Regions from separate parts of the Ammoniphilus sp. CFH 90114 genome, predicted to be linked through region 2. Evidence: riboswitches for the same ligand, from Rfam matches in the RefSeq annotation. Region 2 holds a riboswitch; each other region holds the start of a gene.
The links. A riboswitch is a leader RNA that binds a small molecule or an ion and turns the genes downstream of it on or off. The one in region 2 is predicted to bind S-adenosylmethionine.

Region 1 (6,237 bases), on a different contig from region 2:
TTGTTGCATAACCTTTATCTCAGAACTACTAGCATTTACCTCAAGGCCATTTGCTAATACAGGAGCCATCTCATTCCCGCTACAGTATTTAATTATAATCTCCACAATACCTCATCCTTTCTTAAGATAAGATCTTAAATTGACACTGTAGAAAATTATACTAATTCTAAAAAAGTTTACAAATATACCCTTTGAAGTGAACGGGCGGTAGAGCTTTTCTGTATTAAAGGGATGGAGTCCAGGAAGGCTTCTCACGGACATGGGGGATGTTATTTCGGTAAAAACCGTGATATTGGTGGGTGGAATGGACATAGCTTCCGTTATTTACGAGAAATTCATAGTTTCATCTTCGTTTTGGAGTGAATAAGGAATCCTATGTCCCATAGAACCTCAAAATTGGGTTTTTTAGCTGATTTAACGGATCGTATGTCCGCGAGGATTGGAGCACTCAAACGACCGCCCAACCAAAGAAGGACCTCAACCGCGTCAAGTGAAGCCCTCTCGGGTTAGTAATAGTAACGACTTATGCCTCTTATGCTCTGTCGCTCCAATTTGGTTTACGTTTAGATAGAAACGCATTAATTCCTTCTACGGCATCTGGATGTTGGCTGTTGGTTGCCATAATTTCTGATGCGTAACTTAGAGCTTGGAAATCATCCATTTGGAGCTGCTGATAGAATCCTCGCTTACCAATGGCAAGGGTATGTAAGCTATGTCTAGCAACCGATGCAGCAAGCTCGTCTACAGCCTTGTCCAATTCTTCTTGCGGTACAACCTTGTTCACCAAACCAGATTCTAAGGCGTCTTGGGCAGAGATAAAGTCACCCGTAAAGAGCATTTCCGCTGCTTTCTTTCTTCCTACGTTTCTACTGATGAAGACAGCAGGAGTGCTGCAGAAAAAGCCTATATGTACGCCAGGTGCGGCAAACTGAGCTTGTTCTGCGGAAACAGCTAAATCACAAGCAGCAACCAATTGACAACCAGCAGCGGTAGCAATCCCATGAACTTTAGCAATGGTAACTTGTGGAATGTTTCGAATCTTTAACATTAAGCGTTGGCACTCATTAAACAGGTGGAGAACGTCTTGAGTAGATTGGCCTTCTACTTCACGGAGGTTATGGCCAGAACTGAATACTTTGCCTTCTGCCTCTATAACCAAGACATTAACGGCTTGTTCTCTTTCAATTTGCTGAAGCAGTGCTTCCATTTCATGGATTAACGGCAAGGATAGGGCATTGCGTTGCTTGTCATTTCGTAGGGTAATGTAGCCTATTCTGTCCGCTGTACGATAAGATAAAAATTCCATTATGAGTACCTCCTCAGCTATTTTTGTATTTACTATCATAAAGCGTTAAGCCATTCCCTGACAAGAGAGTAATTCGTTGTATATGTTTTTATTCACTAAAGTGAGAAAAACTAGTTGACTAGTAGGTTTTAGAGTGTTAATGTAATAAACAACAAATACATATCCGAGAAATCTTATCCAGAGCGGTGGAGGGAACTGGCCCGATGATACCCGGCAACCATTTATTCTTTTGACAAGAATAGAAAGGTGCTAATTCCTTCAGGTAGTATAACCTGGCAGATAAGAGTGAAGCCGCAAGCGAAACTTCCTCTTTTCCGAGGAAGTTTTTTTTATACCAAAATGTGAAGCTTCGACTAAAAACTTGTTGAAACAACCTGAGTGATCAGATCACATCAACAACACTTTTAGACATTTAAATAATTGAAAATTTGGCGAAGTGCAATCATTTGATGGGTTTTTACACTTTTAAAACTGAGTATTTAGATAAGAGATATCGGTGTAGTTGCATATTGAGAGTAGGAGGAGTTCGAGTGAAACGTATAGTAAGTGCACAAGAGGCAGTGTCTCATATTCATGATGGGGCAACAGTGATGATCGCAGGATTTTTGAATGCTCCAGAAACTTTGATTGATGCTTTGGTGGACTCGAAGGTGAAGGATCTAACGATTATTAGCAATGACACTTGTTACGAGAATCAAGGGATTGGAAAATTAATTGCCAAGCGTCAGGTGAAGAAGGTGATCACCTGTCATATCGGGACGAATCCAGAAACTCAAAGGCAGATGTTGGCTGGGGAATTAGAGGTTCAGATTGTTCCGATGGGAACTTTGGTAGAACAAGTACGAGCGGGTGGAAGTGGGCTAGGCGGTTTTCTTACCCCAACTGGGGTGGGGACGATAGCAGCAGAGGGGAAGCAAGTGATTGAGGTCAACGGTAAAACGTACTTGTTAGAACTTCCGCTTCGAGCCGATGTGGCTCTTATCCAAGCGAGTATTGCAGACCGTTCTGGTAATCTATTTCACCGCAAGACGACGCGCAATTGGAGTCCTACGATGGCAATGGCTGCTGATCTGGTTATTGCACAGACGAATGAAATTGTAGATCTAGGTGACCTTGAGCCAGATATTGTCCATACACCCGGAATTTTCATTGATTACTTAGTTCAGAAAGAAAGGAGTGAAGCGCATGTCGGCTGATATTCGTTCTACGATTGCTCGAAGAGTGGCACAGGAATTAAGCGATGGGGACTTGGTGAACTTAGGCATCGGACTTCCTACTCTGGTAGCGAATTACATACCTAATAATATTGAAGTGCTTCTTCAATCTGAGAATGGCATGATTGGCATGGGGGCATCACCTGAGCCAGGAGAGGAAGATGAAGACTTATTCAATGCAGGGGGGAAACCCGTAACCGTACGGCAAGGTGGAGTATTCTTTGATACCTCGCTCTCCTTCTCTATTATTCGTGGGGGACATGTTGATGTCACGGTATTAGGTGCTCTGCAGGTGGATCAACACGGGAACCTAGCATCCTGGTGTATCCCAGGTGTGTTTACCCCAGGAATTGGTGGGTCAATGGATTTAGTCGTTGGTTCGAAGAGGGTAATTATAGCGATGGAGCATACGACGAAAGACGGGAAGTCTAAAATTCTGGAACAATGCACATTGCCTCTAACGGCACAAGGAAAGGTTAGTCTCATTGTAACGGAACTTGCTGTTTTTCAAGTTGACAGGGAAGGTTTGGTACTCGTTGAGTTACAGCCAGGATCAACGATCGAGGAAGTGACACAAAAAACGGCAGCTCCGTTTCGAGTCGCTGTGCAACATTTGGAAGTGAGTCGATGAAACCGTTGGTATTGATAATCTGCCTCTTACTTGGTGGCTGCAGTACGGCTGTCTCAGGTTCGGAGGCTCAACTAGCTCCGATTTTCCAACTCGGTTCCGTTGAAGGAGAAGAAATTTCTCTAGAAAACTATAAAGGAAAACCGGTAATTTTAAACTTCTGGACGACATGGTGTCCACCGTGCAAAGAGGAGATGCCGGTTTTACAAAGGATTCATGACCAATATAAGGATCAGCTTTCGATTGTTGGGGTAAATCTAACCTACCAAGATGACCGTAAAGAGGTTCGGAAGTTTCTCGAAGATCATCAGATTACCTATGACATTGGATTAGATAAGTTAGGAGAAATAACGAAGCTGTATCAAGTTCAAGCTTTGCCCACCCTTTTCCTGATTGATGGGAAGGGACAGATTGTCCGGCAATATACGGGAGCGCTAAGTGAGCAGCAATTGCTCGAAGAAATACAAGCATTATTAAAATAACGAGAGTAGGGAGAGAGAAAGATGAGAAAGAATTGGACGAAGAGAGTAGTAACGTTGGGGACAGCCGCAAGTTTATTGATTCTAGCAGGATGTAATTCGAGCACGGCTCCTGTAGCACAGCAACCATCCGCACAAGCGGAAGCTCAACCGGCAGAGGCGAGTGCTCAGACAACGGGTGAAACGTTCCGGATCGGTTATCTACCGGCAACGATTGATTTGTTATTCTTCGTAGCACAAGAAGAAGGATATTTTGCTGAAGAGGGTTTGAAAACGGAATTAATCGAATTCGGAAATTCAGGGGAAGGACTTAATGCGATTAAGGCTGGTAAATTAGACGTTGGAGCGTTTGGTACGGCAGCTCCTTTAAGCTTCATCGACAAAGGGGCGTCGGATATGACGATCATTGGAGGCGCTGGTGGAAAAGGGAACGGGATCATCGCCTTACCTGACCGTGCTTCGGAGTTTCAAGATATTCAAGGGTTTGTTGGAAAGAAAATCGCTACCGTAAAGCTGGCCAATGGGGATGCGGTTTGGAGAAAAGGTTTAGCAGATGCAGGAATCGACTGGAAGAACGATGTGGAGATCGTGGAATTAGATAAACCGGCTAGTGTGCTTCAAGCCGTAAAGAATAAAAGTGTAGACGCCGGTGTGGTTTGGGCTCCATTCATGGAAATGGCAGAGCAGCAAGGGCTAGAAGTAGTGTCGTATACAGATGAATATTTTGAAGGGCATCCATGCTGCCGTCAAGTGGCGCTTAACGACAACATTCTAAAGCGTAAAGGTGATTATGAAGCGTTTTTCCGTGCTTTAATTCGTGCAGAGAAGTTCTATCATGAAAATAAAGAAGAAACCATCGATATCGTTACTCGCTATGTCAAGGTAGACCGTGCGCTCATTGAAGCGGATGCCTATGGCGGAACCATGTTAATCTCTGCTGATCCTAATAAAAAGGGTGTAGAAGAATTCTGGGAAGGGATGAAGAAAATTGAGTACGTTCAATCCCAAGAGGGCATTGAAAACAATATCAACGTAGCACTATACGAAGAAGCTCTCAATGCCTTACTTAAGCAGTCCCCAGAAGATGCGTTTCTAAAGGAACTTGAACAAAAATTTAAGGAAGATAATTTGTAGGTGAAAAAAATGAGTATGATATCGATTCGTGATGTTTCTTATGCTTACAAGCAGAACCAAGAGATACAATGGGCGGTTCGTGACGTCAACCTAGAGATCGCACAAGGGGAGATTGTGAGTTTTATCGGTCCAAGTGGTTGTGGAAAAAGTACGGTTCTCAATATGCTTGCGGGTCTCTTGGTACCCACACAAGGAAATATCTATTGTAATGACCATCTCGTTCAAGGCCCTAGCCTTGAACGGGGAGTAGTATTCCAAAGTTACTCTTTGTTCCCTTGGATGACAGCTGAGGAAAATATCTTGTTAGCTCTTCAGCAAGTTCGTAGGCAGGAGTCGCCGCAAGAACTAAAAAAAGTCGCACATCGGTTACTTGACACGGTAGGACTGCAGGGGGCGGATCAGAAGTATCCGGCTCAGCTCTCAGGAGGTATGCAGCAGCGTGTCGCTCTAGCTCGTTTGTTTGCGGTCAACTCTCCCGTATTCTTGATGGATGAACCGTTTGGAGCTGTAGATGCCGCGGTAAGAGCAACCTTACAGGATTGTCTCATTCAACTGTGGAGCGGTGAGGAAGCAAAGAAAACAGTGATCCTGGTCACACATGATATTGATGAAGCCATTCTATTATCGGATCGGATTGTTGTGTTTAGCCCTGGTCCAGGGAAAGTGGAGGAAGTGATCTCTGTCGATATCCCTCGTCCACGGAAGCGATCTCAGTTATTCATGTCTCCAAGGTATGTCGAGTTGAGAGCGCATTTGCTTTCCTCATTGCATAACGATTCAGAGCAGGAAGGAAAGGTGGTATTGGCATGATCCGCACACTTGGGATTCGTTCACTAGCGGCTCTTGGGCTTTGGTTGGTTGTCATTGGGTTTGTCTTGCTTTTTGATACAGTTGTGGGCAAGCCAGAAGGTAGTCTTGTTTATTTATTAGCTGGGTTTTGGTTGGTTCTATTACTTTCCTTTGTTGCTTTAAAGAATAAGGAAAAAAATCGTCAAACCTTAGCTGATCTAGCCATTGTTTTTTCCGTAGTATTCTTTTTCTGGGAAGGGTTAACGGCCAAGTGGGATGTCCTTGACTCCTTTGTTTTTCCTTCGCCTGCTACAGTACTGAGTACGATTGGGCAGGATAAAGGAGAAATAACGGACCATATCTGGGCTTCTACTAAACTACTACTAACGGGTTATGGATTAGCCGTTGTGGCAGCCATTAGTTTAGGACTCTATGCAGGGTGGAATCCAAGACTGCATGAGTTGATTAAACCATTGGCAAGCATTGCAAGTCCGATTCCGCCAATCGTTTATATTCCTTATGCTATTACACTATTGCCGTCTTTTTTTCTATCATCCGTTTTTGTGATATTCGTTGGGGCGTTCTGGCCTATTCTAATTAACACGTTAAACGGGGTTGTCCATATCGAACATCGTTTAATTGATTCGGCGAGGACGCTGCAACTGTCCCCGTACACCATGTTCCGCA
Region 2 (6,237 bases):
TCCCTTTGCTTCCTTAAGCAATTGATCCATGACTTCCTTTAACTCGAGCGTCTTCACATCGCCTTCTTCGATCAGTCTTTCCACGTTGCCGCGCAGTCCCATGTGCTTACCTAAGAGCATTCTCCAGTTCAAGTAAGGCTGAAGGTAAGATAGCGGATAATTACGCAATACATGCGGTTCAAAGTCCGGCGCCTGGAAAATAGGGGCATTGCGATCGATATCCGAGCTCTTAGGTTGGTGATCCTCTTCCACTACAGTGACCGCCGCTTCCTGTTGCTGAAGCTTGGCTAGTTTATTCTCTTTTAGCTCAGCGATTAATCGCTCTCTTAAATGTTCATCCATCAATTGGTTAGCCAAATCCAGACCGTTCATGGCATCCTTCGCATAGAGAACAAGTCCCTCATATTCGGGAGCGATTCTATTTTCCGTAAATTTACGAGTTAAGGCCGCTCCTCCAACTAGAATAGGAACATCGATCCCAGCCGTTTTTAAGTCTTGTGCCGTCGTTACCATCTGTTGTGCGGATTTCACTAACAAACCAGAGAGTCCGATAGCATCAGGCTTCTCTTCCCGATAGGCACGGATGAGTTCCTCAGGTGGAACCTTGATCCCTAGATTGACGATTTTGTAACCATTATTCGACAGAATGATCTCAACCAGATTCTTTCCAATATCATGCACGTCGCCTTTTACAGTCGCAAGAAGGATTTTCCCTTTTACAGAAGAAGAGGTTTTTTCCATATAAGGTTCTAGGTAGGCAACGGAAGTTTTCATGACCTCAGCACTTTGCAGTACTTCGGCTACAATCAGCTCATTATTGTTAAACAAGCGGCCGACTTCACTCATTCCCGCCATCAAGGGACCATTGATAATTTCAAGTGGAGGGTATTTCGCGAGAGCCTCATCAAGGTCCTTTTGAAGTCCCTCTTTTGTCCCTTCCACGATATATTGAGCAAGGCGCTCCTCTAAGCTTAAATTGCTGATAATCTCTTTCTTCACGGTTTTCTTTTCACGATAGAAGGCTGTAAACTGCGCTAGTGTCTCATCGTTGGTCCGGAATAGAAGATCTTCGGATAGCTTCCGCTCCTCTTCTGGAATAGAGGCGAAACGCTCTAGTTTCTCGGTGTTGACGATCGCGTAATCGAGGCCCGCTTTTGTACAGTGGTACAAGAAAACAGCATTAAGCACTTCACGCCCCGCTGCAGGTAAACCAAAGGAGACGTTGCTTACCCCAAGGATGGTCTGACATTGCGGCATGGCCTCTTTAATGAGTCTAATTCCTTCTACGGTTTCAAGCGCTGCACCGATATAGGACTCATCCCCCGTCCCTACCGGAAACACAAGCGGATCAAAGATGATGTCTAAAGGATTAAGTCCGTATTTATGGACAAGCAGATCATAGGAACGTTTAGCAACTTCTAATTTCTTCTCTCGAGTAACAGCCATACCCTTTTCATCAATCGTTCCCACCACAACAGCTGCTCCATAGGTCTTGATCAGAGGTGCTACTTGTTCAAAGCGCTCTTCTCCATCTTCCAGATTGATCGAGTTAATAATCGCTTTCCCTTGGGAAAACTTAAGACTAAGCTCGATGACTTCAGGATCCGTAGAATCGATCATGAGAGGTACCTTTACTTTATTGACCACGTACCCTAGGAATTGGCTCATATCCTCTGCCTCTTCACGATCAGGATCAGCTAAACAAACGTCAATAATATGGGCGCCCTTCTTCACTTGGGCTCGAGCGATTTCGGAGGCTTCCTCATACTTTCCTTCTTTAATCAGATCCCGGAACTTCTTAGATCCAATGACATTCGTCCGCTCCCCGACAAATAATGGGCGATTGTCTTCTTCTAAATAGACCGGTTCAATACCGGAAACCACATGACCATGTGGCTTCGTTTCTCTCCTTGGGGAATAATGTTTAAGCTCCTCCGCCATGGCACGGACATGTTCTGGAGTCGTACCGCAGCATCCTCCTGCGACGTTGAGCCATCCTTTCTCTGCAAATCCGGCCAGCTTGGTAGCAAGGGCTTGTGGAGATTCGTGATAATGTCCATTTTCATCTGGAAGACCTGCATTCGGATAACAACTTACCGCACATTGAGCAAGTTCTGAGAGGGTTCGGATATGATCACGCATAAACTCTGGCCCTGTAGCACAGTTCAAACCAACAGAGATCGGCTTTAGATGCTCAAGCGAGATATAAAAGGCTTCAATATTTTGACCTGCAAGCGTCGTTCCCATCGGCTCGATGGTTCCTGAGATCATCACAGGAATCTCAACCTCTAGTTCATCTAGAGCCTTCTTAATCCCGATGCTTCCAGCTTTCACATTCAGCATATCCTGTGCGGTTTCTAAGAGGAGAACATCCACGCCTCCTTGGACTAAAGCTTTCGCTTGCTCATAATACGTTTCAATTAATTCATCAAAGGTGACCCCACCCGTAACCGAGAGGGTCTTGGTGGTCGGCCCCATAGATCCTGCGACATAACGTGGCCAGTCCTCTGTTGAATAAGCATCTACCGCTTCCTTTGCCAATCTGGCTGCAGCCAAATTAATTTCAGCGGATTGATTCTGAAGGTCATACTCTGCCAAAACGACGCTTGTTGCCCCGAACGTATTGGTTTCAATGATATCAGCGCCCGCCTCTAAATATTCTTCATGGATACGGCGAATCACATCAGGACGAGTAAGGTTAAGCATCTCATTACAGCCATCTAGGGCTTCTCCACCAAAGTCTTCTTCTGTTAAGTCGGCCTGCTGGATCATCGTTCCCATAGCCCCATCCAGGATGAGGATTTTCTTTTCTAATTGCTGCTTCAAGCTGATCTTGGACAAGTTCCTCTCTCCCTCCACGACTCTTATCGCGTTTACGCGTGTGCTGACAAATAAATATATACAAAAAAACTTCTTCTGATAAGAAGAAGTTTAGCTATCAGCTTCTTATCTTTCAGGACAATAAAAGTCCTGCTGGAATTAGCACCTGCACACTTCGTGCGGTTGCTGGGTTTCATCGGGCCAGTCCCTCCACCTCTCTCGATAAGGTCGAATATTCACTTTAATATATGTAAGCTATCATTTATCCTTACAGATGTCAATTCTTTTCGCTACTAAACGTATTCGGTTGACAGTTGGATCCCTTCAATTCCAAGACCAAAACCAACGCCTAGAGTAATCTCAGATCCCTTATATTGAACCCCGCCAATGACTCGATTCTCAGCTAAGAGCAAAGCAGAATCCAGATCTACTCGGGTAATATTTTTCTTTGCTGCTGCTAAGTGAGCCGCTGCCGTGATGCCAATCGAACTCTCCAACATACACCCGAGCATACATTCCACCCCATAAGACTCGGCAATCGCATTAATCTTTAGGGCTTGATAGATCCCTCCGCACTTCATTAATTTGATATTAACCAAGTCCGCTGCCCGCATCTCTAGTATTTTCAAGGCATCTCTGGCAGAAAACATACTTTCATCCGCTAGGATCGGTGTTTCTACCTGATCCGTTACAAATTTCAATCCTTCTAAATCATGAGCTTTCACCGGTTGCTCCACTAGTTCAATCTGTAAATCCATGTCTTCCATCTGGCGTATGATGCGAACGGCCTCTTTTCGAGTCCACCCTTGATTGGCATCTAATCGGATCAAAACATCTTTTCCTACCCGCTCACGAACCGCTGTTACCCGATCTAAATCTAGTTTCGCATCATTTCCTACCTTTATCTTAAGCATCGAGATCCCTTGCTGCACAGCATCATGAGCATCATCTGCCATCTCTTCAGGAGCATTGACGCTAATCGTAATATCGGTCTCCAATTTAGAACGTGATCCCCCTAACAACTTATAAAGAGGAGCTTTGTTCTTCTTTGCCCATAAATCATATAAAGCCATGTCGACAGCTGCTTTAGCACTATTATTATTAACAAGGACAGAAGAAACCGTATGTAATAAATTCTCTATTTCATCAAGATCTTGATTCATCAATCGTGGAGCGATGAACTCCTCGATATTGCCTGCAATCGAGTGAATCGTGTCACCCGTGATAACAGCCGTTGGAGGTGCCGCACCGTACCCCACTTCACCTGTATCCGCGGTAATCCTTACGATCATTTCATCTGCCGCGTACGCTGTGCGAAGGGCTGTCTTAAACGGTTTTTTTAGAGGAGTTGATTGTTTGATTAATTCAATTTTACTAACCTTCATTTATGTCATCTCCCTTTGCTTCTCTTTTTGAACATTCTACCAAAGCAAAAGGAAAAAGCAATCAAACCCGGTGCTGCCGAATCGCACCGGGTCTAAGGGTCCGCTAATTATAATGTGAAATTCATGACTCGGCTCCAGAGTCCCTTCTTTTTCTTATCCCGTATATCCCGAAGGTTATCCATCAGTGTCTGGTCTCTTTTCGCAATTTCTACTTCCGCCCATTTTTCTTTCAGCTCATTCACTTCTTTTTGCAGGGCTTGAATGGTTTCCTGCATCTCTTCAAGCTGTTCACGTTTAACCATCACCATGTCAACTGGAACAGCATCCGTCTCCACCGTCTCCTGTGCATCTTCGTCATCAGCTTGTCCACTAATCTGAAATAACTCGGAACGAATCGCATGATGATCAAGTCCCTTTTCTTTTGCTTCCTTAATAAATTGAAAGACTTCCACCGCTTCCGGTTTAAACCACACCTGTTTCCCAGCCGTCTCCATCGGAACAAATTGATAGTATTGCTCTTTCCAGCTGCGAATACTTTGCCAAGTTGTATCCATTTCCTTTGCCATTTCCTTCAAAGAATACAATTGTCCGGTATTCATTGCTTGTCACCCTTCCCGTTTGTTTCGTTATGCTCATGATAACAAAATATGCGAGAAAAGCTTGTCAGACGGTGGGCGAATTTTCTGTATGATTTTGTTTGCTTTTGTCTATTTTTTAACCATCTTGCCCATTCTCTGTGCGGCGACCATCACCGCAGGGGCCATCTCCACCATCTTTTCGATCGTAAGACGAGCGGCAGGTCCAGAAACGGAAAGTGCGGCAACGACATCTCCCATGCGATTAAACACAGGAGCCGCCACCGCGCTGGTCCCTTGTTCTCTCTCCTCCACACTGGTGGCGTAGCCTGTCTGCTCAATTCTCTTCAACTGCTCGACATAATTTTCTTTATCAATCGTTTCTGGCCAAGCTGGATCTTGAAGAATAAATTCCATGACCGACTCATCTGAAAACGCAACCAGAACTTTACTCGACGCCCCTACAGCTAAGGGCAAACGAACCCCAATGGGGGCTACTCTACGGATCGTATGCTTACTTTCTACCGCTTGGATGCGAATTCGTTCACGGCCATCACGAACATATAAACTAATAGTTTCCCCGAGTAAATCTCTTAACTTCTCCATCTCCGGCAAGAAAAGAAGAGCAGGATCATCTTCCCGAACTAAGTGTGCGGAGAGCTCCCACAACCTGAATCCTAATCGATACTTCTCAGTGATAGGATCTCGAATCAGAAAACCCTTCCCTTCTAATGAAGCAAGCAAGCGATGTACTGTGCTTTTATTCAAATCTACAAGTTTTGCAATTTCCGTTAGTCCGAGTTCCTGTTTATCCGTGAAGCAGATGAGGATATCAAGTGCACGCTCCACCGCTCTTACGGTTTGCTTTTTGTCATCCATCCTTCCACCTCCCTTAGAATCCGTTGTTATTTTATGAGAAGAATGGAAAACATAAAACTGAGCAGGTTTTATTGTTCCATTCTACAGAACAGTATTTCATCTGTTAATATTATATCTTAGGAGAAGAAATTCGTAAATATCCATCAAAAATTCAATTTCTTGTGTGAAAATCAAGGAAAATAGTTGTGTACGGTTCCTTCAAATATGTGTATAATAGGATACATAAGAGAAACTCGGTTTCATCTGTTGAAACTTGCAGGGTTCTTGGAAAACACTATTTAAGTTCCTTCAAGGAGGTCATGACATGGCAAACAAGGATCAATATGGCGTAAGATCTGAACTTCAAGTAGGAGGCAAAAGCTATACCTACTATTCCTTAGCAGGCCTAGAAAAGCTTGGCCCAGTATCCAGGCTTCCTTATTCTATTAAAGTTCTTTTGGAAGCAGCTGTTCGTGAATTCGACGGAAAAGCGATCACAGAAGAACATGTAAACAAATTGGCTAACTGGACTCTTGAGCGCGATCCAAATCAAGAAGTTCCATTTAAGCCTGCTCGTATCGTTCTTCAAGACTTTACAG
Region 3 (6,237 bases), on a different contig from region 2:
CCGTGAAATGGGGACTCACCAGGAGCTTATGAATGCGGAAGGTGCTTACTATAAATTGTTTACGGTCCAGCACCTTGGTTCACCGGTAACCGAATAAGAAAAAGTCCTTGAGTGTACAAGGACTTTTTTTCTTTAGATCTTTACTTAGCGAACTCGGGGTCCTGGAAAGGCTGAGCAATCCATCCTGCTGGTTCGATGAATAAGCGAACAGCAACGACCTGACGGTCTTGCATTAAAGTGAAGAAGTGAGGAGTGTTCTCTGGAACAGAGATGACATCGCCCGCTTCAAGCTCTACATCAAAGTAGCCCGTATCGCCTTGTCCCTTAATAATAAAAATGCCATGGCCTGCTGTAATGGCGCGAACTTCGTCTTCTGTGTGGGTGTGGACTTCTTCAAATTTCTTTAACAGTTCATCTAGGTTTGGAGTAGACTCTGTAAGAGCTACTACATCCCAGTTCACGTAACCGCGACGCTCGGCAAGGGACTTAATATCATCTTCAAATACTTGAAGGGTTTGTTGCTTTTCTTCGTCATTTAAATTACATCTGCCAGCTAGTTCTGCAGGGATTTTATCTGTATTCCAGTGTTCGAAGAGGACGCCTTGCTCGTTCAAGAACGCTCCAACCTTGTCATTTCCTTCGATTCGTTCCCCTGTTTTTCTGAGTACGATGGATGCCACTTCTTCATTCCTCCTAAGTGCATTAAGAATTTACTAAAACGTTGGTCTTGACTAAATGTCTCGTCTGTAAAAGTCGTAAGTGATATTCAAATAAAAATTCGAATGCTTCTACATGTCGTTTCGTTTCAAAATCATTGCGTCCCCAAGCGTAGATCCCATGGTTGCGAATCAGTACGCCTGGAATTTGCGGGTTAAGGACTTTTTCAATTTCCTTCGCTAAGCGAGGGATGTCGGCGTAGTTTTCTACGATAGGAATCTGAATGACAGCTCCTTCATCCCAAATTCCAAGTCCTTTTATCAGTTCTTGATTTCCAATTTCAAAGTAGCCTTGATCACCATAGAGTTCGGACACTACGTTGTTAGCGATCGTATGGACATGAAAGACGGCACCCGCGTCTTGGATCTTGTCGTAGACAACAGAGTGAACGAGAGTTTCAGCTGATGGCTTCAGATTGGTCTGTTCAACAGGTTTAGCATCGATATCTACAAATAAATAGTCATTAGGCGTAATTTTTGTCTTGTCTTTTCCGCTAGCAGTAACGGCAAAGATTACAGGATGATCTTGTACCTTGATAGAGAGGTTACCACTTGTCCCAGGGAACCATCCGCGATTAGCAAAATTCTGCTTCACTTCGTTAAGGCTGTGTATGATTTCTTGTCTTGTATCCGCGTGAATCGCATAATTCATGATTTATTCCTCCTTCTTATTACAAGGAGTGTGGATGCACTTCTTGCTGTAACCTTTTTAAGGTGTCTATTACATCGTGAAAAGTTTCGAAAGAGGAATAAGGCAGGCCTAGTTCCTCACACTTCTGCTTTAAGAACGATCTGGCAATCGTATGGTCCGCAATCTTGGCTCCAGCTAAATCGGTAATGCTGTCTCCAATTACGACTTTATAATATTGATCTGTTGGGTAAGAGCGGATAATGCTTGTTTTACACATTCCGCAATCTACGTCACAATGCTCGTCACATGCATTCGGCCAAGTAATCTGAATCGTAGGGTCATCGAATCTTGCACTGTTACAATAGATCCGATCTAATAGCCCGTAGTGCTCCAACATAGGATGAATGAAGAAGTCTATCCCGCCGCTCGTGATGAGGAGCTTGATTCCTTGTTCTTCGGTAAAAGTAACAAAGTCTTGGAACCCTGCTCTAATATTGGCTTTTTCTAACACAAATTGAGTAATTTGTTCTTTTTGGCTGCTAGGAATGAGGGAAAAGAGTTCACCTACACCCGTACGAATGGTCTTGCGTTGGTCTAAAATATCTTTAACAATTTCTTCCCAGCCCTGGGGAGAAAATTCTCTCATGATATCTACAATGTTATCTTTTTCTGTAATTGTACCGTCAAAATCGCAAAATAGAATTAGTTGTTTAGTCACTTTACGATCCCCCACTTCTCAATGGCAGTGAGCAATTCTTGGCTCTTAGACTGTTCAAGTGGAATACCTTGCATTGTCGCTTCTATAGCTGCGACGAAGGCTTGTCCTCCACTTACTGGCCCGCCTGGATGTCCATGGATGCCTCCACCTGCATTGACAATGTGATTAAGGCCGAAGTCCTTATACAGTAGGGGAACCATACCGGGATGAATTCCAGCTGAAGGAACAGGAAATGTGGGCTTGATTCCTGGAATTTCTTCTACTAGATGGGTTGCAATATCTAAGGCCTCTTGTCTAGGCAGAGCTACCGATCCATAAGGGGAAGGGAATAGTCCAATGTCTGCACCAGCCAATCGCATAAGCTTCCCTAAAACAAGGGGAGAAGAGATGCCGTAAGTCGAAGACTGATATAGAGCACCTGCCATAGCAGGGTGGGCCATAATAGGAACATTAATATCAGGATCTCGACTTAGTTGAGCTAGAATATCAAATCCATAAGGCAAAACATTAAGGAGTAAGCAATTCGCTCCGTTTTCTATCGCTCTCTTTGCTTTATCTACAAGCCCTGTAACCGGTCCCGTTAGATTAACTGCATAAAGGACTTGGCGACCAGAGGCCTCTGTCACTTCCTTGCAGGCGCGGATGCGATCGAGGAAAGGGGCATGTTCATCCGCAAAAAAGATTTCATCATCTTTAACTAAATCGACGCCGCCTTCGACTTGCAGTTTAAATTGCTCAACTAATTCGTCGAGTGGAAGTCCAATACAAGACTTGAAGATACTCATGAATAATGGACGATCATGTACATTTAATAGCTCTCTTATCCCTGATATTCCGAACTTGGGTCCTGAGAATTCTCTTGTAAATTCCTGAGGGAAATCGATATCGACTAATCTAATCTTTCCGTCCATGGACAACTTGCCGAATACGTTGGTGAGTAGGGAAGGAATATCGTAGGTGAAATTGACTACGGGATACTCTACTTTAATAAGACCTCTCTCTAATCCCTCTGCCGTGGTTTCGTAAACGGTGGCGCCGGCCGAGCGGCCAAGATGTTTTTGAAGCTTTTCCTGTTTTGCTGCAGGCAGGTCCGTCCAGCTTCCAACTGTCATGCCAACTGCTATCGCTTCAGCCTTCTTTTCCAGGCTTTTTGCTTCTGTAAGATAGGAGACTGTAATGTAAGACAACTCTTGTTAACCCCTTTCAAGTAGGAATCAAGAAAAAATAAAAAGTACCTCTTGCGATAAGAGGTACTTGAATGACGAGTCAAATACAACTTATCTCTCAGAATATATCTTTCATTCTGCAGGATGTAGCACCGTGTTTTTATTCTGCTCAATTAGAGAAAAATAAAAATCGGTTGCCGGGCGTCATCGGGCCAGTCCCTCAGCCATCTCTCGATAAGATGAAATTATAAAGTTAGGTAACACACTAGTAATATATACATTCAAAATCTTATCCCTTTGCTTGGATAAAGTCAATAGAGAAAAAAATCGTACAATCTAAATGTTATGACATTGACAATGTTGACCCACTCTATATAGTATATAGCTATTAAATTGTGTCCTACTCATCTTACATAGGGTAATTTGGAGAAGATATAGAATAGAGCTTAAGCTATATTGGAGGGGTGAAGAATGGAATATCGTGCGTTTAGTGAACAGGAAGCCGTGGAGTATGCTAGGCAGCTTCCGGGGATTTTCCCAGAAGGTGCGCAGTTTGAGAGTCGGGAAATTGGGGATGGAAATCTAAACTTAGTTTTCCATATTGAGGATAAAGTTTCTGGGAAGAGCATTATTTTTAAGCAAGCTTTGCCTTATGCAAGAGTGGTAGGGGAGTCTTGGCCGTTAACCCTTGACCGTGCCCGAATCGAGAGTGAAGCTTTAATTATCCAGGACAAGCTATGTCCAGGTCTAGTTCCACAGGTATATCACTATGACAAGGACCTTGCCTTAACCGTCATGGAGGATTTATCTAGTCATGTAATTATGCGAAAAGGTTTAATTGAAGGGAATCGTTATCCTTTATTTGCTGAACATATCGGTGTATTCCTTGCAAAGACGCTGTTCTTCACTTCTGATTTTGCCTTGGATTTCAAAGAGAAAAAAGAGAAGGTAGAACAGTTCATTAATCCAGAACTCTGCAAAATTACCGAGGATCTTGTATTTACGGACCCATACTATGATGCGGAGACGAATAACTTTAACCCTTTAATCCGTGATGTGGTTGAAGGCGTCTGGAGGAATGAAGTCCTGAAGCAAGAAATTGCGAAGTTAAAATACTCCTTCATGACGGAAGCTCAGGCTCTGCTTCATGGTGATCTTCATACCGGCAGCATTATGGTGACGGAAGAGAGTACCAAAGTGATAGATCCTGAATTCGCTTATTATGGACCTATGGGCTTTGATATAGGGGCAGTCATCGCCAATCTGCTGCTGAACTATGCCGCGCAGGAAGGGTTAAAGACGACGGACGAGGAACGAGGATCGTACAGGGAATACTTGTTGACGTCCGTAGTGGAGGTTTGGAATACGTTTGAAAAAGAATTCCGTCGTCTGTGCGAAGTTCATATTAAGGATGTCATGTATTCGAATGCAGGGTTTATTAATGATAGGATGGCTAGTTTATTAAGAGACTCTATTGGTTTTGCTGGATGCAAGATGATGCGTAGAGTGATCGGACTTGCCGGTGTTGCGGATCTGAACTCCATCCAGGACGAGAAAGTGCGCGCTCAAGCCGAAACGCTAGCCTTAAGCCTGGGGCAAACCCTTGTATTGCAAAGAGGTACCGTGAGCAGCATCGAGGATGTCGTGGAAATGGTTAAGAAAACAGAAGAGTAGGTGGCAGGATCATGGACAACCATGTTCATTCGATACGTTGGGAAGAGGATCGAGTATTATTACTTGATCAAACGAAGCTTCCTTTAGAAGTTGTATTTGAGGATGTTTATACTATAGAACAGATGTGGAATGCTATTCGCGCATTGAAGGTTAGAGGAGCACCAGCTATTGGTATTTCCGCTGCCTATGGTATGTATCTAGGTGCAAGAGATATTGAGGCAGCTGACTCCTCGGATTTTCTCATTAAGCTGCGTGAGAAGAGAGAGTATTTAGCGACTTCTCGCCCGACTGCGGTCAATTTGTTTTGGGCTATTGACAGAATGATGAATAAGGCGGAATCCTTGGTGAATGTTGATGTCAATGCGATGAAGCAGGAGCTGCTAGAGGAAGCCAAACGCATGCATGAAGAGGACGTGGAGATTTGCCGAAGTATCGGTGAGCATGCTATCACGTTGTTTCATGATGGAATAGGCGTTCTAACGCACTGTAATGCGGGCGGCATCGCTACGGCTAAGTACGGAACAGCACTCGCTCCTATGTTCCTAGCAAAGGAAAGAGGTTGGGATATAAAGGTATTTGCAGATGAAACCCGCCCAGTGCTGCAAGGTGCCCGCCTAACCGCGTGGGAGCTTCAGCAAGCTGGAATTGACGTCACTTTAATCTGCGACAATATGGCTGCCATGGTTATGTCTAAGGGATGGGTGCAGGCTGTGATTGTGGGAACAGACCGTATCGCTGCAAACGGAGACGTAGCAAATAAGATCGGAACCTATGGCTTGGCTGTATTGGCTAAGGCACATGGTATTCCTTTCTACGTGGCTTCGCCTTTATCTACTATTGACTTAGATACACTGACAGGTGCCGAAATCCCGATTGAAGAACGTCCGGACGAGGAGATTACAGAGATCAGTGGGAATCGCGTAGCGCCTCATAATATCAAAGTTTTCAACCCGGCATTCGATGTGACGCCGAACGAGTATGTAACGGCCATTATCACGGAAAAAGGTATCGTGCGTGCTCCGTATGAGGTTAGTTTGAAGCAATTGTTTGAGAAGTAGGTAGGGGGCGCTCCTCTTCGTGATGGGCGGATCTTAAGCGGAGAATTTCCGGTTATTTTCTAAATTTAGGGTTTTAGGGGTTGAATAGCGGAAGCAATTCCGCCTATTGCCATTAAACCTAGTAGAAATGAGTGTTTGGGGCCGAGTAGCGGAAAAATTTCCGCCTATTTCGGCCTTTTTATTGGCGATAGTAGGAATAGCGGAAAATTCTCCGCTTATTGCCCCCGACTGGCCTGGAGAGGGCGCCTGGCTAGGGGCGGATCTTAAGCGGAGG

Region 1: linked by a shared signal. The riboswitch ahead of EIZ39_RS11380 (CoA transferase subunit A) and the one ahead of metH (methionine synthase) in region 2 are both predicted to bind S-adenosylmethionine.
Region 3: linked by a shared signal. The riboswitch ahead of EIZ39_RS19145 (2,3-diketo-5-methylthiopentyl-1-phosphate enolase) and the one ahead of metH (methionine synthase) in region 2 are both predicted to bind S-adenosylmethionine.

What each region holds. Positions count from the first base shown of each region.
Region 1 covers NZ_SDLI01000004.1:242,858-249,094, reverse strand. The annotation lists gene EIZ39_RS11390 (DUF1450 domain-containing protein) at 1-105, opposite strand, end outside; gene EIZ39_RS11385 (enoyl-CoA hydratase) at 533-1,306, opposite strand; SAM riboswitch class I at 1,477-1,592, shown strand; gene EIZ39_RS11380 (CoA transferase subunit A) at 1,837-2,502, shown strand; gene EIZ39_RS11375 (3-oxoacid CoA-transferase subunit B) at 2,492-3,151, shown strand; gene EIZ39_RS11370 (TlpA family protein disulfide reductase) at 3,148-3,630, shown strand; gene EIZ39_RS11365 (ABC transporter substrate-binding protein) at 3,652-4,761, shown strand; gene EIZ39_RS11360 (ABC transporter ATP-binding protein) at 4,771-5,571, shown strand; gene EIZ39_RS11355 (ABC transporter permease) at 5,568-6,237, shown strand, end outside.
Region 2 covers NZ_SDLI01000007.1:31,519-37,755, reverse strand. The annotation lists gene metH (methionine synthase) at 1-2,781, opposite strand, end outside; SAM riboswitch class I at 2,944-3,049, opposite strand; gene EIZ39_RS16300 (dipeptide epimerase) at 3,114-4,205, opposite strand; gene EIZ39_RS16295 (MerR family transcriptional regulator) at 4,313-4,804, opposite strand; gene EIZ39_RS16290 (IclR family transcriptional regulator) at 4,913-5,659, opposite strand; gene acnA (aconitate hydratase AcnA) at 5,964-6,237, shown strand, end outside.
Region 3 covers NZ_SDLI01000009.1:114,106-120,342, reverse strand. The annotation lists gene EIZ39_RS19165 (ABC transporter ATP-binding protein) at 1-97, shown strand, start outside; gene EIZ39_RS19160 (cupin domain-containing protein) at 141-680, opposite strand; gene EIZ39_RS19155 (methylthioribulose 1-phosphate dehydratase) at 703-1,368, opposite strand; gene EIZ39_RS19150 (2-hydroxy-3-keto-5-methylthiopentenyl-1-phosphate phosphatase) at 1,388-2,065, opposite strand; gene EIZ39_RS19145 (2,3-diketo-5-methylthiopentyl-1-phosphate enolase) at 2,062-3,252, opposite strand; SAM riboswitch class I at 3,340-3,472, opposite strand; gene mtnK (S-methyl-5-thioribose kinase) at 3,703-4,905, shown strand; gene mtnA (S-methyl-5-thioribose-1-phosphate isomerase) at 4,917-5,963, shown strand.